DNA from 2 places in the Glutamicibacter sp. MOO4 genome. Region 2 is predicted to be linked to the other one. Evidence: riboswitches for the same ligand, from Rfam matches in the RefSeq annotation. Region 2 holds a riboswitch; the other holds the start of a gene.
What was found. A riboswitch is a leader RNA that binds a small molecule or an ion and turns the genes downstream of it on or off. The one in region 2 is predicted to bind S-adenosylmethionine.
Positions count from the first base shown of each region.

Region 1 (10,386 bases), 1.2 Mb from region 2:
AAACGCTTGTTGCGCGTGGGATGCGGAATGGTTCCAGTAGGCATCCACTGCTGTTGCTGGGTGGTGTTCTTCGAGTCAAAGAGCATGAACTGAAGACCCATGGCCACTACTGGATCATGTTGAGAACCGAGCAATCCGTCAGCTGGACCGGGCTCTGACTCTTCAAACCAAGACCCGATTTGCTGAGACCAAGCAGCCGAGCTTTTTTCTTCGGCAACAGGAACCAGGCGTGGCATGGAAGCAATCTTGTTCGACACAATCGCTAGCGCTGCGATGTGTGCACAGATGCCTGGCTTGTCACAGGAGCATTCGCACAGTTCGATCTTCCATTCATCATCGACCTGCTGCACTTGGATCATCGGCGAGAACTCTTCATCGGCGGCTCGTACGGTGCCCTCGATCTGTCCAGTCGTCTCGTCGAATTCCACGTCAACCACGGAATTTTCTTCAGCGGCTAAGTTCTTTCCGTAAAAGAAAGGAACATCGCCCAAGAAGGCCAACAAGTGGCGGGCGTCTATGGTTGGTGGAACAGAGTTACTCATCCTCTCATCGTTTCACGTTCCGGCCCGTGGTGAAAGTTGAAGCGCCCCTGTGTGAATAATCCCTATGTATGACGTAGCGTTGTCGCATGTCCCATATCTGGCCTTTTCTTCCGGCGCGCGCGGTGAACATCACTTCACTGATCGAATTTGACCGATTAGCTGCTGAAGCCTTGGCTAATCCCCATGCCCGAGGATACGGGTGGCGGGTGCATCGACTAGATCTGCGTGAGCGCGATTCCATACTGCGTTCGCTGGACCTGTCCGAGGCGATATTTATTGATTGCCAGTATTCACCCGCGGGACGTGAACTGGTTCAGGCCACCGGCGGACTGTGCATGTCTTCAGGCACGCAACTACCTTTTCAGACCAGTGAGCGGGACCTATATACGGCCGCCGAACTATACGCAGGCATTGATGACAAGCCCTATGAGCAAGTTCCGGACGCACTGATCTACGCCTACTCTCAGCAACACAGCACACCTGAAGTCACCGATAACGACAGTGCCATGGCGACCACCTTCCATGATTACCAGATCTCTCAAGCTCTGGTATCCGAAGTTTACGATGGGGCCTTTAAAGACTCACCGCTGATTGGTGTGATGGGTGGGCACGCGATGACCCGCGGATCTGAGCACTACGCGCAGACCGTGGAACTGGGCCAACTGATTACTCGGGCAGGATGTGCCGTTGCTACCGGCGGGGGACCGGGGGCGATGGAAGCGGCCAACCTCGGTGCTTGGTTGGCTGATTATGATCCACAAGATGTCGACGCTGCGTTGCAGATGCTCGCCACGGCTCCAGATGCGATTCACCAGCGCACACAGTGGGCTCGCACTGCGCTCGCCGTTCGTGATCGATTCCCGAGCACCCACCAGTCATTAGGTGTGCCGACGTGGTTCTATGGCCATGAGCCACCGAATTTGTTTGCAACAAAGATCGCAAAATTTTTCACCAACTCTATTCGCGAAGCGATTTTGTTGGAGCAGGCTAACGGGGGACTAATTGTTCTGCCGGGTGCTGCAGGTACGGTGCAGGAAATCTTCCAAGACGCCTGCGAAAACTACTACGCCACCGGCGCGCGTGTGGTGCCCATGGTCTTGCTAGGGCGCGAGTACTGGACTGAAACTATGCCAGCTTGGCCTTTGCTCAAGGCGTTGGCCGCAGACCGGGTCATGGAAGAGAAAATTGCGCTGGTAGATACTGCCGAAGAAGCGATGGAATTTATTGGTTCTATGAGCACGCTACGCCGGCGTACCCGCTGGTGAGACAAATAATTCCTTGGCTCTAGCCCAGCTGTACGTCGAAGATGAGTCCCAAGCAGTAGGTCACTGCCGCAGCTCCCCAGCCGATGGCTAGTTGGCGCAGCCCACGCTTCATCGGGGACGCTCCGGAGAGTAGACCTACGATAGCGCCGGTGAGCATCAAAGCAATTCCGACTAGGGCCACCGAGAGGATCACGGCAGGCAGGCCGCTCATGCCGAAGATATACGGCAGGATCGGGATGACCGCACCGGAAGCGAAGAGCAGGAACGAGGTGCCGGCGGCGCCGGTGGCCGAGCCGAGCTCCTCATGTTCATTCTCCAGCTCTTCGGAACGCTCTTCCGGGTTCAGCGAGAAGGCTGGGTTGCAATCACAGGTGAAGAGGCCCATGCGTTCGGCAGCGCGATGCTCAGCATCTTCATCGTTCATTCCGCGAGCCTTGTAAATCAGTACCAACTCGTTGGCATCCAGATTCAGATCGGGGGCCGCGGTGAGCGTGACCTGGGTAGGCCGGGATGCGGTGAGTAACTCTCGTTGAGAACGCACGGAAACAAATTCGCCAGCGGCCATCGATAATGCTCCGGCCAGCAGCCCGGCAATGCCGGAGAACAAGACAAAAGTGGAAGAAACGCCGGTGGCGCCAATACCCATGATGAGCGCCAAGTTGGAGACTAGACCGTCATTGGCGCCAAATACGGCGGCGCGGAAGTTGCCCGAAAGCTGAGCGCGACCGGCGGTGGCCAAAGCACGCACTACCTCTTCGTGGACCTCTTCGTCGGCGGCCATTTGCGCGGTCGCGTCCTGATCATCGCGGTAGGGGGAGCTGCTCTCAGAGCGCTGTGCCATAGCCAAAACGAACACCGAACCGAAGCTAAGCGCCAAAAAACGCAAGATGGTGCGCCTCAAGGAGGGGCGGACCGTCTTGGCGTGGACACCTAGTTTTTGTCGCCAGTGTTCCTCATGGCGTGCTTCGGCCGCGGCCAGACCTAGAAGGATTTGCTTCTCTTGCCCAGTTTTCTTTTGGGCTAGGGTCCGATAGATGGCACCTTCAGCGACCTCGTCGGCCAGATACTTGCGCCAACGTTGGATTTGGGCGCGGGTAGGTTCGGTTGCTGACTGGTTCGGCATCTCGAATTCAGCTCTCTTGGCAGATAACGGATCAGCTACCCAGTTTAGACAGCGGTCTCAGACTTGGGAATTTGGCAAGACTAAAAGCGATGCTCTGCCCCTCGGGCTGACCGGAGCTAGCAATGGAAAGTACTAGCTGCGAGGTCGCCGGTTCAAAGATCGGGCGGCGCGCGGATCGGACGATGAGCAATTCTAAGCGAGCTGGATCGCACACGTATCGAATGTGCCATTGGCCCTGGACCTTGAACTGAACTTGTCCGGTTTGGCGGTCGATGATGGGCAGGACGGAATATGCCATGGGATGCGCTCTCACTGAGTTCTTGCCCGGCCACAAAATTGTGAACGGACCGCTTCGTCATCCGAACCACCCATGAATCTGGGGTTGGTGCACGGCAAGTCGGAGCTTTACGCCGTGTCTCGTGAAGCAACACTTGCGATGCTACTCCCGTGCAAGTAAGCCAGTGAAGTCCTAGCCTGAAATATTTCCTTCATCCGCGCTGGACCCAGCGTCTAGCGTCTGGGACAGCTGGTTGATCTTCGTGTACTGCTGTTCCCACTGGGTTGTGGAATACGGGGGAAGGTTGGGAGCTTCGGGGCGAAGACCGGTGAAGCCATCAAGCTGTTCGCGCACGATATCAAGGTGCCCGGCGTGCCGGGAGGTTTCAGCGATCATATGAATCATGAGCTGTTCCAAGGTGGTGTGCCGGCGGCGAATCCACCATGGCACTTCGGCCGGTGCATCCAATGGCAGGGACGCGATGCTCTGTTCGCAGAATGCGACCGCCTGTTGATAAAAATCAATGATGTCGCCGGCGGTGAAGTGTGCTGGCGGTAAAAAGTCGGCTTGCGGATCGTCGGAGTCCATGAGTTCTTGCACATAAGGGTTGTTGATCTCTCGGCCCAGGCACTGGCCGAAGTATCCGTATTCGGTGATGGCCAAGTGATGCACTACGCCAAGAACATGCGTGCCGGTGGGCGTCAGTGGCTTGCGGGCCAAGTGATCGCTCAGTCCCTGAGCTTTATAGATCACCGCGTTGCGGGCGTCGTTGAGGTATTCACGCAAAAGCTCTTTGCTGTTCTTCATATGCCGAGTGTAATCAGCCGGCTGCTCAGCGAACAGCAGTTGTTGTGGTGTGCGACATATTTGACGCACCCCAGCTAGGGTCTGTTTACTATTGGTAAACCTGCCTGCTGACTTAGGCAAATGGCAGGAAGACGCCTAGTGCGTCGGAACAACAGAGGCGATGGAGCAAAAATATGAAGACCCTGCCCGTGGAATCAACCGGTGCTGCAATCAATATTGGTTCACGGCTACGCGGGGTGCGCCAAAGGCAGCGGATGACCATCGACCAGGTTGCTGAACTGTCCGGATTGACCAAGGGCTTTCTCTCGCGTGTTGAGCGAGATCTGACCAGCCCTTCGGTTTCAACGCTGCTGAAACTATGCGAAGTGCTCGGCATTGAAGTGGGAACGCTATTTGAAGTGCCTGAAACGATGTTGGTGCGATTGGCCGAAGCGCCACGGGTGTCCCTAGGCGGAGAAGGAATCACTGAGCAATTGGTGACACCGCGTAGCGAAAGGCGGGTTCAGATGATTCGCGCTGAAATCGCGCCCAAGGGTGTTGGTGAAGCCGAACTGTATTCGGTGGACTGTGAACTGGAAGTTTTGCATGTGATCTCGGGGAGGTTCACTTTAGTGTTGCCGGATCAACGCGTTGAACTCCAAGCCGGAGACACTATGACCTTCCCAGGGCGCGAGCCGCATAGCTGGGAAAATGAAGCCGATGAAGTGGCCTTGGTGACGTGGACCTTGATCCTCTAACCGGGGAGCCTTACTCGTGCCGATGCGTTCAAGCGCGTATTCTAAAAAGGTGTGTTCACCGTACGCACATGGTGCGGCGAGCGATAGGAGTGGCGTGAGTACTAGCGAAACAACTGGCACCCAGAACCAGCTACGCTCCATCGGCTGGTGGGCTTCGGTGTTCCTTGGTTTACTCGCGGGCACCACCTTGACGTGGATTCGTACCCAGCGCAACTTCTTTTTCATCGGCGCGGTCATCATCGCTGTGGTGATTGTGATAATCGGAATGCGCACCATCCGGCGGCGTGCACGCTTCCCTCAAATGGCTCAAGCCCATACTTCTTGGCCATATGCCGTCTGGACGGTGGTTCTTCTCGTTCTTGTGGGTCCAATTCAGCTGGTTTACGTGGCCGATGATCCCGGTGAACTTATGCTCAAATCTCTCATTCTTTCCACCGGCTTTTGCGTGGCAATCCACGAGCTGGATCGAGCAATGATCAAAGCCACCAGGAAGTACCTTCGCCAAGAATAGAATTTTTAGACGTTCTGCCTTCAGTGCTCAGGATCGTCAAATGCTGCCGTAGCCCCTTGTAGGGCTACGGCTTTTGTTGTCTTTTGCCCCGGAATTCGCGTCATAGTCACTATTTTGGTGCTCTGAGTCTTGACGTGACCTCGCCAACAAAATAGCATAATGGGAAACGTAAGTTTCATATTAGGCAACTATGGAAGTTGCCGAATAAGTGCCAGGAGGGCAAGAGCATGAAAGAAGTTCGCATCGAGGAAAACGGCAAGCTGGGGCCAATCAATGCAGCGATGATCCCTCGCTACGCCGGCGCCGGTACCTACGCCCGTCTGCCGCGTCTGGACCAGGTCCAGAGCGCTGACATCAAGATCATTGGTGTGCCTTTTGATACCGGTGTTTCCTACCGTCCAGGTGCACGCTTTGGTGCCAACCACGTCCGTGAATCCTCGCGCCTGATCCGCCCTTACAACCCAGCCACCGACACCTCGCCTTTTGCTCAGAGCCAGGTAGTTGACGCCGGTGACCTCGCGGTGAACCCGTTCAACATCAATGAAGCTATCGAAACGATTCAGGAAGAAGCCTTGGAGCTAACTTCTGACGGTTCAACCCTGGTCACCATCGGTGGCGACCACACCATCGCACTGCCACTGCTGCGCGCTGCATCCGAGCGTGCCGGTGCACCGGTGGCTATGTTGCACTTCGACGCTCACCTGGATACCTGGGACACCTACTTTGGTGCCGAGTACACCCACGGCACCCCATTCCGCCGTGCGGTAGAAGAAGGCATTCTGGATACCGAAGCCATCTGCCACGTGGGTACTCGCGGCCCGCTGTACGGCAAGAAGGACCTGGAGGATGACAAGCGCTTCGGCTTTGGCATCGTGACCAGCTCGGACGTGTACTACCAGGGTGTGCGTGAAATCGTTGACAAGCTGCGTGCGCGCATCGGCAACCGCCCGCTGTACATCTCGGTGGACATCGACGTACTTGACCCAGCCCACGCACCAGGCACCGGAACCCCGGAAGCCGGCGGCATCACCAGCCGTGAGCTACTGGAAATCCTGCGCGGGTTGCGCGGACTGAAGATCGTCGGCGCCGACATTGTTGAGGTCGCCCCAGCTTACGACCACGCCGAACTGACCGGTGTGGCCGCCAGCCACGTCACCTACGACCTAATCAGCCTGATCAGCGACTTCCGCGCCAACCAGGGATTGAACAAGTAATGACAACACAGCCCCAACGTAACGGCGGCGACCTGGTCATTGAGACCCTCACCGCGCTGGGAGCCAAAACCGTGTTCGGCATCCCCGGACAGCACGCCTTGGGGCTGTTCGACGCGCTCTCCCGCTCAAACCTGGAATTTGTCTCCTCTCGAGTGGAGAACAACTCGGCCTTTGCAGCCGACGGCTATTCCCGCGCTACCGGTGAGGTGGGCGTACTGTTCCTCTCCACCGGCCCCGGCGCGCTAACCTCGCTGGCTGGACTGCAGGAAGCCTATGCCACCGGTGTGCCGATGGTTGTTGTGGCCAGCCAGATCCCACTGGATGGACTGGGTGCACGACGCAAGGGCATGCTGCACCAACTCGATGACCAGAAAGCTTCGGCGGCCAACGTCACCAAGTTCCAGCAGACCGTACATCACGCCTCTGGCATCCCTTCGGCCATTCAGGATGCTTGGGCGCGTGCGATCACTGTGCCCATGGGGCCGGTGTGGGTTGAAGTTCCCCAAGACGTGCTGCTCGCTGAAGTGATGGTGCCACCGGTGCAGGATGCTTTGGCTGAAGCCTATGAGCACCCACCGCGTGAAGAGTTGATCCGCGAAGCAATTAACTGGCTCTCCGATGCACAACGTCCGGCCATTATCGCCGGTGGTGGTGTGCGCCGTGCCGGTGCGCAGGCCGAACTGTTGGCCGTGGCGCAAGCCTTGCAGGCGCCGGTGCTTTCCAGCCCGGGCGGTAACGGGGCTTTCCCGTGGAATCATGAACTGTCCTTGCAGTCATGGGTTGAAGACCGTCACGCCACCGAGGTTATGGAAGATGCCGACGTATTGTTGGTCATCGGCTCGGCCCTAGGAGAAGTGACCAGTAATTACTTCACCCTTGAACCGCGCGGCAAGATGATTCAGATTGACGCTGAACCACGAGTTCTGGAGTCCAATACTCCTGCGCTTGGTATTCGCGCCGACGCCCGCGAAGCGCTGAAGTTCCTGGACCGGGGATTGAAGGATGCCGGGTACACCTCGCGCGCTTCATGGCATGGACAGCGACCACAGCAGGTGGTCGCGCAGACCCTAGAAAAAATCCAGGCACGCCTGGATGCTCAGGATCTGGGCAAAGAACAAAAATTCATGGAAGACATCCGTGCCGCAGTTCCGGCATCGATGCAGACCTTCTGGGATATGACCATTGCAGCCTACTGGGGCTGGAGCTGCTGGGATGCCAAGGATGGCCAGTTCCATTCGGCACAGGGTGCCGGCGGTCTGGGCTTCGGTTTCCCTTCGGCCATTGGTGGCGCGATTGGTACCGGGCAACGAGTACTGGCTGTCAGCGGTGACGGTTCCTCGATGTACTCCATCGCTGAGCTAGCAACCGCCAAACAACACCAGGCCCCAGTGACCTGGTTGATTGTTGATGACGGTGGCTACGGCATCTTGCGTGAGTACATGGAAGGCGCTTTTGGTAAGGCTACGGCCACCGAGCTGGTCCGGCCCGACTTTGTCGCACTGGCTCAGTCCTTCGGTGTTCCGGCACGCGAGGTCGAAGTTGATCAGATCGGTGACGCGCTCAAGCAGGCGCTTACCGAAGAGGGACCAAACGTCATCGTGGTCAAAACTCTGCTGAAGATGTTCGCCCCGACTCACCTCTAAGCAGCATCGGCCAGGGAGTAGTACTGGCAATCAAGTGGTGGCCTGGAACCCGTAGCAAAAGCTATCGGTTCTAGGCCACCACTTTTGTTTTGTGCACCGCTTGGTGCCGCTGAAAATTTTTAGCGCACCGTGCGGGTGCGCAACTGATGGATCTGCTGTGCTGCCGAATTTAGCGAAGGGTAGTTGGCGCCCGGTCCTTGGGCGATAAAACCGGGACACTCGTGATCGGCTAACCCGGTTTCACCGTAGGCCAACCCACGGAAAGTTCCGTGTGTCATGCGCACCAAGTGTGCTCCGGCGGCGACGTCCCAAACTTTGGTATCAAAGCCGATGGTCGCATCAGACCAGCCGGCGGCAACGTGAGCCAAGGCTAGAGCGGCGCTGACCTTTCGGCGCACGGTGGCAAAATCTTGAATCCACTGACCAAACAGTTGCAAGGCGATATCGCCATCCTTAGTCAGTGACTCTGCCCCGGGATAGTCGGTCATCAGATTGGCGCGAGATTGTTCCGGACGGGTGCCCGGACGTAGCGGAACGTCGTTGAGCATCGCAGCATCCGAGTTCGCGCTGAACTCGTCGCCGGTGACTGGATCGATGATCACCGCGGCCACCAGCTGGCCGTCAATGGCAGCTGCGATGGAAATGCAGAAGAACGCTACGCCGTGAACAAAATTGCTGGTCCCATCGATGGGATCCACGATCCACTGCACCTTGCCTGCGGCTTTATGGCCGGAGGTGGTAGTTAGTTTCTCTTCGCCAAGCACCCACGAATCGGGTACCGCAGTTAACAATGAATCGGTGATGAGCTGTTGGCTTCGGCGGTCAATGTCGGTGACCAGATCATGGGTGCTGGTTTTGTGCTCAACATTTACTGCGGTGCGAAAGGAAGAAGACAGTAGGGGAGCTGCGCTACGTGCTGCATCCAGCGCAGCCAGGCGCAGGTCTTCGGCCAAAAAATTCTCAGGGATCGATTGTTGCTCACTCACTGTGTCAGCTTATCGTGCCCGTGGAAACGTTCAGATGGTAGATGGTCAGGATCAAGACGAATCAAGATAAGCTTCTGCTCATGAGTAGCATGCAACCGATTGCCCCTAAAGCCTCGCTGACCGAACAGGTCACCACAATGATCCGGGCGGCCATCGTTGCAGGGGAGATGGCCCCTGATCAGCACTATTCGGCCATTGGCATTTCCGAGAAGCTCGGGGTCTCACGCACTCCGGTGCGTGAAGCTTTGCAGCTCTTGGAAAAAGAAGGCATTGTGACTGTGGCGAAAAACCGCGGGGTGCGGGTCAACCAGATCTCCTTGGAAGATATCGTTGAGGTCTTCCAATTTCGGTTGGCCATTGAACCGGCAGCTGCCGCGCGCGGTGTGCTCAACGCTACTGACGCTGACCGTGCCCGGCTCACCGAACTGCACGAGCAGATGATCAAGGTTGGGCAGAGCGGTGACGGGAGGGCCACCCTAGAGGCCGATAAAGAATTCCACCTGTACCTGCTGGGATTAGCCAGCAACAAAAAACTGGACAGTGTGGTGGGGCAGTTGCGCAACTTAGTGCTTGCTCATGGGCAAACTACCGTGCCCTATGCTCGCAGCAGTCAGGAGTTAGCGGGGGATCGTGAGCAGGTTATGGCTGCGATCCTTGCTAAGGATGCCCCGGCCGCTGCCGAAGAAGTGCGTGGACACATCATGCGTACCGCGCAAATGCTGATCCGTTCGATTTGTTCGCGGACTCCGGGCCTTGAAGCTCAGCCATTTTTGGACCGTCTTGAAGATCTAATTTCCTAGCTGCACCTAGCAAAGTTCCATTAAGTCTTGCCATGAGTGAGCTACGCAACATAGAGTAGCATGCAACATGTAACAACCATCAACTTAGCGGAGCCGGAGGTGAAAGTGGTGAGTCAACCGCTTGAGGGAGTCAAGGTCGTTGACCTCTCGCGCATTCTTGCCGGGCCATTGTGCACGATGACATTAGGTGACTTCGGCGCCGACGTCCTCAAGGTTGAAAGCATCGCGGGCGATGAAACCCGCGGATGGATTCCACCGGTCAACGCCCAGGGCATCAGCACCTACTACTGGTCGGTGAATCGCAACAAACAAGCAGTCATTGTCGACTTTGCCAACACCGCTGCGCTAGATCGACTGCTGGCACTCATCGCGGAAGCCGATGTCCTAGTGGAGAACTTCCGCCCCGGAGTACTGGCCAAATTCGGCCTGGACTACGACAGGCTCAAAGCACTGAACCCGTCACTGATTTACTGCTCAATTT
Region 1 is NZ_CM167800.1:96,829-107,214, forward strand. It holds gene AC1Z3F_RS00465 (DEAD/DEAH box helicase) at 1-542, opposite strand, end outside; gene AC1Z3F_RS00470 (LOG family protein) at 629-1,807, shown strand; gene AC1Z3F_RS00475 (VIT1/CCC1 transporter family protein) at 1,827-2,930, opposite strand; gene AC1Z3F_RS00480 (hypothetical protein) at 2,962-3,228, opposite strand; SAM riboswitch class IV at 3,242-3,355, opposite strand; gene AC1Z3F_RS00485 (DinB family protein) at 3,400-4,014, opposite strand; gene AC1Z3F_RS00490 (helix-turn-helix domain-containing protein) at 4,188-4,751, shown strand; gene AC1Z3F_RS00495 (hypothetical protein) at 4,846-5,262, shown strand; gene speB (agmatinase) at 5,490-6,476, shown strand; gene AC1Z3F_RS00505 (thiamine pyrophosphate-binding protein) at 6,476-8,119, shown strand; gene AC1Z3F_RS00510 (inositol monophosphatase family protein) at 8,239-9,105, opposite strand; gene AC1Z3F_RS00515 (GntR family transcriptional regulator) at 9,186-9,905, shown strand; gene AC1Z3F_RS00520 (CaiB/BaiF CoA transferase family protein) at 10,014-10,386, shown strand, end outside.
Region 1: linked by a shared signal. The riboswitch ahead of AC1Z3F_RS00480 (hypothetical protein) and the one ahead of AC1Z3F_RS11180 (OsmC family protein) in region 2 are both predicted to bind S-adenosylmethionine.

Region 2 (10,386 bases):
CTAGTAAGGACGCCCACACCGTGTTTACACCATCTACCGAGCCGATAGCGGGCAGTGTTGCCCTCTCGGCGCTTGTTGCTTTAATCCCTTTGATCACCTTCTTTGTACTGTTGGCTGTGATCAAAACCAAGGCGCACTGGGCCGGATTGGGATCTCTGGCAGTCGCCATTATCGTCGCCATTATTGGATGGAAAATGCCGGTATTGATGGCACTGAACTCCGGGGCGATGGGAATGGTTTTTGGGGCCTTCCCGATCGTCTGGATCGTGGTCATGGCCATCTTCCTCTACCAAGTCACCGTCAAATCCGGACGCTTTGAAGACCTGCGTCGTGTCTTCGACGTGATCGGCGGCGGGGACGTAAGAATTCAGGCTGTGTTGATCGCTTTCTGCTTTGGTGGGTTGCTTGAAGCGCTGGCTGGATTTGGTGCACCGGTAGCCATTACCGCCACCATGCTGCTGGCTTTGGGGCTGTCTCCGCTGCGTGCGGCTTGTGCCGTGCTGATTGCCAACACTGCACCAGTGGCTTTTGGTGCGGTGGCCATCCCCATCACTACCGCTGGTGCGTTGACCGGAATCCCGGCTCATGAAATTGGTGCCGTGGTAGGCCACCAGTCGCCGCTGTTGGCGTTGTTTGTACCAACTATCTTGGTGCTGATCCTTGACGGTTGGCGCGGTGTGCGCCAGGTGCTGCCAGCGACCCTGACTATCGGTATTTCCTTCGGTATCGCCCAGTGGCTGTGCTCCACCTACTTCTCGTACGAACTCACTGATATCGTGGCCTCGTTGGTTGGATTGGCCGCAGCGGTCATCTTATTGCGCTTCTGGACTCCTAAGGGTGCATCCGAAGCACGCCAGCGCGTGTTGACCGCTGAGGCTGCTGCATTGCCGGTGGAGCAGGGCACTAAATTGCACGGACTAAATACCTGGATGGCGCTGTTCCCATACTTGCTGGTCATCGTCATCTTCGGCCTGGCCAAACTGTGGAAATTGGGAATCGACATCCCAGCGTGGCTGGCTAGTACTGACATCAAGTTCGGTTGGCCAGGACTATATGGGGAAGTGGTGGACTCCAGCGGCAAGGCTGTCTCGTCAACCATGTACACCTTCTCGTGGTTGTCCTCGCCGGGTACTCTGCTGCTGATCACCGGCGTGATTGTTGCTTTTGTATATTCACGCAATACCTCCGGCGGCAAGTACGCCTTGACCTTTGGTGAAGGTCTGTCGGAAATCGGCAAGACTATCTACAACATGCGATTTGCCGCGTTGACCATCCTTTCGGTGCTCGGCTTGGCCTATGTGATGAACCTGTCCGGCCAGACCATTACGGTGGGCACTTGGCTGGCTGGAGCCGGTGGATTCTTTGCGTTCCTTTCACCAATTCTTGGCTGGATCGGCACCGCCGTGACCGGCTCGGATACTTCTGCGAACGCGTTGTTTGCCAAGCTGCAGCAGACCGCTGGTGTGAATGCGGGTATTGACCCCAACCTATTGGTGGCTGCTAATACCTCAGGTGGTGTGGTCGGCAAGCTGATCTCCCCGCAGAACCTTGCGATCGCCGCAACCAGCGTGAAGATGGAAGGCCAGGAATCGGTCATCCTCAAGAAGGTCGCCGGATGGTCTGTAGGCATGCTGCTGGTGCTGTGCTGTTTGGTTTACCTGCAGTCCACCCCGGTGCTTTCGTGGATGCTTCCGTAGTTCTTTGACCGGCTAAAATAGATTCGATGCCTATTAACCCAGCTCCGCGTGCGTACCAGGTCGTGCTTCAAGCAATTGAGGAAGATCTGCTGACCGAGAAGCTGTCCGTTGGGGACCAGCTTCCAGGCGAACGTGCGCTCGCGGAGCAACATGGGATTTCTCGTGCCTCGGTGCGAGATGCCATTCGCATCCTTGATGTGATGGGCATAATTAAGACTTCCACGGGCTCCGGACCCAACTCCGGGGCCGTGATCATCTCCAACCCTTCGGCCGGGATCTCCCAGGCCTTGCGCCTGCATTTGGCGGCTAAGGGCATCAATGTTCGCGAGATCGTTGAATCGCGCATTCTGCTCGAGACCTGGGCTGCGCAAATGACTCCGCGCGATCCAATCCAGGCAAAGCAGGTCATTGAGCGCACTGCTGTGTTGATTATGCGTATGGATGACGCGCAACTGTCCCGCGAATCCTTCCATCGTATTGATGCCGAGTTCCACGTACTGCTGGCTTCCATGGCCGGCAATGCGGTGGTGGAGTCCATGATGGAATCGCTGCGCAACTCGATTAGTGACTATGTTGCGGCATCGATTCCTGACGACGAATCGTGGCAACCTGTGGTCAAGGTTTTACGCCGCCAACACAAGGCCATCCACCATGCTTTTGCTACTGGCCAGCGTGAACGAGCAGCGCAGCTGCTCGAAGAACACATCACTTGGTTCTACTCGCAGACGCACTAGATCCCCAAATTAGTCCGGAACCCACGTCTTCGTCTACGGGCAATACCCCAAGGCGCAGCAGGAAGACATCGATCTTAAATATGTGTTCATGGTGGCGGCCCTGCTCTACTCCAAGCCTTTAGGGACCGCCCTGTTTGGTTGGCGATTATTCGGAGGCGCTGGCTTCTTGATTCCGGTAGCGAGTCGCGAGCTCAGATCCAAGATTTTCGCCCATGATGCGGCGTTCAATTCCGGTAAATTGCTCTACTAGTTGTTCATCTTCCAGTCCGGGAAGACAAACGACTTCCCCGAGCGAGAATCCTACCCACCCTGCCTGAGCTACGTCTTCGGCCGTCATGGCACGGGGGCCCTGCGACTTTCCACCGTTCCATTCCGTGGACACCAAACCCGGGCACACTACAGTTGCCTGCACCCCGGTGCCGTGCAACTCCGATGCGAGAACTCGGGTAAAAGCCATCGTCCCTGCCTTAGCTCCCACGTACAGCGCGCGCTGTGGCAACGTTGCACTTGTGCCGGGCGTTCCCGACGACGAGTTAGTACCCGGGGGTTGGTCGGCACCCGCACTAAATGCGAGGTTGGAGGCAACACTGATGATTCCACCCCGCCCGCGTCCCAGCATGCCGGGGAGTGCTGCTCTGGCCAGGACCGGTGTGACATTAGCATTTAGTGTCCAAGCTCGATCCAGCTCACCGGGGTCGATTTCTGCGAACGGCCCATAAGCGCTGACTCCTGCATTTGATACGAGGACATCAATGTCACCGGCAGCGGCACGTTCAACTGCGCGTTTCAGGCCTGCTTTCTCGGAGAGGTCTACGGTCAGGGTTTCTGAGCTTGCTCCCGCGTCGGAAAGTCGCTCGGCTAGCGCTGCTAGCCTGTCTGCTCTCCGGGCGACAAGTACTAAGTCGTGGCCCGCCTCGGCAAGAACCGTTGCCATGGCGGCGCCGATCCCAGAACTAGCTCCTGTGATGAATGCGATTGGTCGAGACATATTGACTCGAAGTGTTGACGAGTATAAAGCGTTTGATAGATGACAATGAGTGTACATTAAAGTTATGAGTGAAAATTCTATGGCGGAGACCCCGGATCCCCGAGCCCGAGTAATTTGGGCGTTGCGTCGGGCGGAGCTGGCAGTGCAGAACCTGAAAGACCGTCAGCTTCGAGCAGTGGGGTTACGCTCCTCGCACTACGCGTTGCTCGCATCGGTGAGCGCCGAACCGGGGCTTGCTGGAGCCACGCTTGCACGTCGACTCAACGTCACTCCTCAGGCAATCGCTTCTCTGGCCACCCGGTTGGAAACACTCGGCCTCATTGAGCGGAAGGTTCATCCGCGGCACGCGCAAGTGCAGGAATTGCATTTGACTGATGCAGGGCGTACCGCGTTGAACGCAGGCGAGGCCATCGTAGATGACCTTGAAGAACGGGTTGTTGAATTGCTCGGTGCCGAAGAAAGCGAGCATCTGCGGGTGGTCCTTGATCGGCTGGCGGAGCTATTGCCTGCAGAACGCACCGGAAACGAAGTGGCTAATGATTGACATCAGGGGCGTTGCTCAATGAGTTCCTTGAAGATCCGGAAGCATCTGAAAAGAATTACCTTGGGCGCAAACTTGCCGTCGAATTGACCTCACCTCGCGCGGGGCAAAGCATGTACTCGACGCCGGTAATTGAGGGATCCGATCGATCGCACGGCGAGCTACTTGCAGTTTTAGTTCTTCCTCATGGATCCAAGGCTAAAGCTTCGTTCCGAACTCTGGAGGGCATCGCGCCAGAAGGTCGTCTCGTGCTCACCGGTGAGTGCCGAATGGTGGCAAATGAGAACGTTCTGGTATTCAAAAACTGTTCCATCGCGAAAAGTTAGTTTTCGTGGACCCATAGTGTGACTGGCGGAAATGTGCGCTGCTCGACAGGGTGACCCTGCCGAACTTGCGGAAAAGCATTCCCAGCCACCCATGGCGGCTGGAGATTCTTTAAGCCATCAACTGCTCGTCCAGCAATTCATAAATCGTACTTTATTGCAACGTGCGTTACATATATCTGATATCTTTTGAGGGAGCGACGGGGCTACTTTTTGGATACACCACTAGGCCAAGGCCGGTGATGGGTTCCCGTCGGTGAATTATCGACACTTCTTGCGAGGGAATTCATGAGTCAACTTTTTGACCTATCCGGACGTTTGGCCCTGGTCACCGGGTCCTCCCGCGGCATTGGCCGCGAACTTGCCCGAGCGCTAGCCGATGCCGGCGCGACCGTCATTCTTCATGGACGCGATGAGCAACGCTTGGCCCAAACCGTTGCCGAATTTAGCAGCCATTACGGCACCGAAAAAATTCACAGTGCATGCTTTGACGTCACTGATGACGCGGCAGTACGTGAAAATATCGAGGCCATCGAAAAGAACATCGGTGCCATCCGCATCTTGGTCAACAACGCTGGAATTCAGCACCGTGTGCCAATGCTTGAGCTGGAACTAGCTGACTGGCAGCGCGTCATTGATACCAACCTGACCAGCGCGTTCTTGGTAGGACGCGAAGTTGCCCGTGGCATGGTGCAGCGCGGTGAAGGCAAGATCATCAACATCTGCTCGGTACAAACCGACCTGGCGCGCCCCACCATTTCCGCGTACACCGCGGCCAAGGGTGGCCTGCGAAACCTCACCCGCGCCATGACCGCCGAATGGGCTGGTTCCGGACTGCAAATTAATGGCATCGCACCTGGCTACATCCACACCGAAATGACCCAGAACCTCGTTGATGATGAGAAGTTCAACTCTTGGATCTTGGGCCGCACACCAGCAGCCCGTTGGGGAACCGTTGAGGACTTGGCGGGCCCGGCCGTATGGCTGGCCTCGGATGGTTCCAACTACGTCAACGGACAGACTATCTTTATCGACGGAGGCATGAGCGTTGTCGTCTAACACCCTAGCTACTAGCACCGAAGCCGTTGTTGCCCACGCGGCAGGGGATCTACGCGTTGAGCAGATCGAACTAGCCGCACCGGCTGCAGATGAAGCACGCATTTCCATCGCCTACGGCGGTATCTGCGGATCAGACCTGCATTACTGGAGCCATGGTGCTGCCGGTGAATCCATTCTTAAAGCACCTATGGTCTTAGGCCACGAGATTGTTGGCACCGTCCTGCAGACGGCCGCCGATGGCACTGGGCCAGCCGCCGGCACCAAAGTCGCCGTGCATCCGGCAACTCCCGGCGAAACTGGAGAACCTTATCCAACCGAACGTCCCAACCTGTCTCCAGGCTGCACCTATTTAGGATCTGCAGCCCGCTATCCACACACCGAAGGTGCGTTCGCCCGCGAGGTCAACCTACCTGCTCGGATGTTGCGCGCTCTACCCGAGTCCCTTTCACTACGTGATGCCGCGTTGGCGGAACCAGCAGCAGTGGCCTGGCATGCAGTTTCACGTGCGGGAGATGTTGCTGGAAAGCGCGCACTGGTCATCGGTGCCGGCCCCATTGGAGCTTTGGCAGTCGCCGTGCTCAAGCGCGCCGGAGCCGCAGAAATCATTGCGGTGGACATGCATGACAAGCCACTTCAGATCGCAACAAAGCTCGGTGCGACCTCAACCCTGCGGGCGGATGATCAAGAGTCCATCGCCAAGGTTAATGCCGACGTGGTGATCGAGGCTAGTGGCAACTACCGTGGTCTGGCCTCGGCAGTACGCGGTGCTACGCGCGGTGGACGAGTAGTCATGGTTGGCCTGCTACCAACCGGTGAGCAGCCAGCACTGATCTCGCTTGTCATCACCCGTGAACTAGAACTCGTCGGTTCATTCCGTTTTAACGACGAAATTGACCACGTTCTTGCTGCCTTGGCCGACGGGTCGTTACGGATCTCGGATGCTGTCACCCACGAGTTCCCAGTGGGCCAAAGTCTTGAAGCCTTTGAAACGGCCAAGGATGCTTCCACCTCGGGCAAGGTCCTACTGGATTTCCTTAGCGAATAATCCATTACTGTAAAACGCACTGCGGTGGCCCTGAAATTCGGGTCACCGCAGTGCGTTTTTTGGTTCAGCTGAGACTAATTATTAGCTTCAACAACGTGCACCGAGGTAGTCACCGGCACCGGGTTGACGAACAAGTCCAATACTGGGCAGTGAGCATCCACAGCCTGGCGTAGTTCTTCATAACGCTCTGCGGATTCAGGACCCGCAATGTGCACCTGCAAGTCCACGGAGGAGAAGCCCGGACGAATTGTTTCATCAATGCCAAACAGGCCACGAACATCAAGCTGGCCATCAGCGGTGATCTGCACATCATCTACTTGGATGCCCAAGTTTTCCGCGTACAGACGGTAAACAACTACTTGGCAGGAAACCAACGCTGCCAAGGCATATTCCACCGGGCTGGCCGCGATGTCGCTGCCTCCCAGTGCAGCTGGTTCATCAACGGTAAAGCTGTGCTTGCCGGCCCTGATGTTACTGGCTACAGAGTCGAATCCTTCGCCACGAACACTAAAGGTGAGTTGTGCGCTCTGTGGGGCTGCCGAAATGCGTTCACCCCATCCAGTGCCAGCTTCTTGTAAGCGCGCAGAGCGATCTTCGGCCACGGAAAGTTTCTTGGTTGCGGTAGGCATAAGAGGTGTTCTCCCTTTTCTGACGCAAGGGTGCGCCATCGTTTACGCTTCTTGACTCTCAGGATGCGTCGAATCTTCACCTGGGGCACCCGGCACAATGGCTAGAGGGTTGCCGTCCACTCAGCCAGGGCCGTAGTGAGTGGAACTCGTGATTCAGTGATTCATTTTTATCCTTGAGTACCGCTGCGAGTAAAGCATTCGCTTAACTTTTCGTCATTACGAAGCTGTCGGTAACCGTCGATAGGATGGAGGGTAGCAACCGGCTCTATTGCGTACACAACGATTGGCGGATATGGAATACCAGCTGACTATCAAAAACTTGGACTTGGTACTGGACCAGGACACGTTGGAGATTGGTGCGTTCTACTATCAGTCGGGAAAGGTCTCGCACGTTGAACGCCACGTTGAAGCCGGTCTTACTCAAGTGCGCGGACAGGTGCTCGGCGCGCAGGTGAACGCAACCTTCCGATTTGAAGCGCAAGGGATTTCATTTGAAGGTGGTTGCAGCAAACACCCCACCAGTACTCGCTGCGAAGAAGTCGCCGCGTTATTGATTGAAACCATTAACGAAGATGATGAGCCTCTGTACGTTACCGACGGTGCGGTGCGGCCGCATGACTGGCAACGTCAAGCGGTGCCGCAGTGGGAACGTAGTCTTAACCGCCTATTGCCCGTCATCGATGATGAACCGGACGTCGCCCAAGAGCCGCTGGGCCTCATTCTAAAAATCGTTAGCGAACCACGCTACGGTAGCGATGATGCCCTGACCCTTCAGGCTCGCCCGGCGCGACAAGGTACCAAGAGCCCATGGATTCAGACCGGAGTAAGCTGGAAGTCTGTGGCCTTTGACAAGCGGTTCTCCAAAGAACAGCGCCGCGCCATAAGTGAACTGGACCAGCTGCGAGAGCAGGCTGAAAAGCAAAAATACGGTTATGTCTGGGACGTCAAAGACTGGATCTCGCTAATGGATCTGCCGGGCAAAGATTTGCTCGAAGCTTTCGTTGCGCTGCAAGCAGCCGGAGTGCAGATCATCAACGGAAGTAGCAACGCCAAGCCCGCTGTGACCTTCAGCCCTGAGCCGGCGAATGCTTTTGTAGATCTGCGCCGTGGTGAAGACGGGTTGACCATGGAGGGGTTCATTTCCGCACCTGATCCACAAGACTCACATGTACTGCCCGTCGGAAATCCACCGACATTTTTGGTGTACTCGGCTAAGCCGTTGGCCAAGGCTAAAGACTGGGGACTGGCAGAATTTGCTGAGCCTGTTTCAGCAGAACTTGCCTCTTTTATTGCTTCTGGAGTTCAGTTCGTTCCAGCAGCAGACGTTCCGCGTTTTGAGGAAAAACATCTGGAACGCATGCGCCACTTGGCCCCGCTGAAAAGCGTCGACGTGAGCTATAAAATTCCTGCCCCCGCTCGTCCTGTCCTGCGGCTGGCTGTATCTAGCAGCCCAGAAGTTGTCGCACTGTGTTACTCGTGGAAGTACCCGTCCAAAGCACCACGGCAACGTGGCATCGAGAAGGAAATCCTTGCCTCGATCAAGGACAAGCTTGGAGACGACGCTGCCTTGGGACCGGTGAACTCCTCGGGCATTTTTGAAGATCAAGACCTGAGCATCTCTCAGTCCATCGACTTCTTGGTTTATACCCTTCCGCTGCTCGAAGAGCACCCGGACGTATTGATCGAAGCGCAAAACCGACTGCCCAAGTACCAAATAAATGATGCACCAGCCACCGTTGCCGTTGAAGCCGGAGAAAGCACCGGAGACTGGTTCGACCTTTCCATTGAAGTCACCATTGATGAGGTCAAGGTACCTTTCCCTCAACTACTCGCAGCGCTGACTCGGCATGAGGACTACCTTGTCTTAGATGATCTGACCGTCATTCCCATCGCCGGTGCTGACTTTGCTCAGCTACGTCAGTTGGTCAATGAAGCTGGGGAACTGGGCACAGTTGAAGGCGATACGATTCGCATCCACAAGCTGAGCATCGACTGGTGGCAAGAACTGCTGGACTTGGGCATCATTGAAGCTCAGCACAACGCCTGGCTAGAAACCATGAACGAGCTGACCAGTGGCGAGGAACTTGCGCCCGTAGCTCTGCCAGAAAGTTTCAAAGCGAATTTGCGCCCGTACCAGGAGCAGGGATTGGCCTGGCTGAATTTCTTGCGTACCCACTCACTGGGTGGAGTGCTCGCAGATGACATGGGCTTGGGTAAAACCGTCCAGTTGCTGGCCTGTCTGGAACAAGCTCGCACGGAAAACCCTGATCAAAAGTTCTTGGTTCTTGCCCCGACCTCGGTGGTGGGTAACTGGATTAATGAAGCGCAGCGTTTCGCGCCGAACCTTCGTACGCGGGGGATTAGCTCCACGTCAAAAAAGGCCGGACAGAGCATCAAGGATCAGTTGGGTGACGCGCAGCTGATTGTCACTAGCTACACGATCTTCCGACTGTCCTATGAAGAGTTTGAAGCTGCCGGGTTCTCCGTGATGATCATTGATGAAGCGCAACAGCTGAAGAACCACACCTCAAAGGGCTATAAGCAAGCGCGCCAGTTGCCGGTGCCTTGTAAGTTCGTTGTCACTGGTACGCCGATGGAAAATAATCTCCTTGAGCTGTGGGCTCTGGTTTCCTTGGCTGCCCCTGGACTGTTGGGCGGACAGAAGGCCTTCAAGGATATTTATCAGAAGCAGATTTCCGACGGTGATAAAGAAAGACTCGATCGTCTCAAGAGCCGGTTGCGTCCATTTGTACTTCGACGCACCAAGGAACAGGTGGTTCCGGAACTTCCAGCAAAAACCGAACAGATTCTGGAAGTTGAGCTGGAACCAAGTCACCGTAAGGCCTATGACCGTCGCTTCCAGCGGGTACGACAAGAAGTGCTCGGATTGGTTGATGACGTAGATTCCAACCGTTTCAAGATTTTGCAGTCGCTCACGTTGCTACGCCAACTGGCCTTAGATCCGTCCTTGGTCGGTGAAGGTGACGGCCCGAGCGCCAAGCTTGAGCTACTACGAGAACTGATGGCCGACGCAGTGGCTGAAGGACACAAGATCTTGGTCTTCAGCCAGTTCACCAGCTTCTTGACCAAGGCGCGGGACGTTGCCGTATCGCTAGATATTGAGCACGGTTACCTAGATGGTTCCACTAGTGGAATCAAGCGAAAAGAAATGATCGATGGGTTCAGCAATGGGGACTTCCCGGTCTTCTTCATCTCGTTGAAGTCCGGCGGTTTTGGTATCAACCTCACCGCTGCTGATTACTGCATCTTGTTGGATCCTTGGTGGAATCCGGCTGCGGAAGCTCAGGCCATTGACCGTGCACACCGCATTGGTCAGGAACGGCCGGTTTACGTGTATCGTCTGGTCGCC
Region 2 is NZ_CM167800.1:2,383,667-2,394,052, reverse strand. It holds gene AC1Z3F_RS11210 (L-lactate permease) at 1-1,697, shown strand, start outside; gene AC1Z3F_RS11205 (FadR/GntR family transcriptional regulator) at 1,724-2,431, shown strand; gene AC1Z3F_RS11200 (SDR family NAD(P)-dependent oxidoreductase) at 2,577-3,419, opposite strand; gene AC1Z3F_RS11195 (MarR family winged helix-turn-helix transcriptional regulator) at 3,484-3,963, shown strand; gene AC1Z3F_RS11190 (SDR family oxidoreductase) at 4,572-5,342, shown strand; gene AC1Z3F_RS11185 (L-idonate 5-dehydrogenase) at 5,332-6,387, shown strand; gene AC1Z3F_RS11180 (OsmC family protein) at 6,462-7,016, opposite strand; SAM riboswitch class IV at 7,050-7,170, opposite strand; gene AC1Z3F_RS11175 (DEAD/DEAH box helicase) at 7,309-10,386, shown strand, end outside.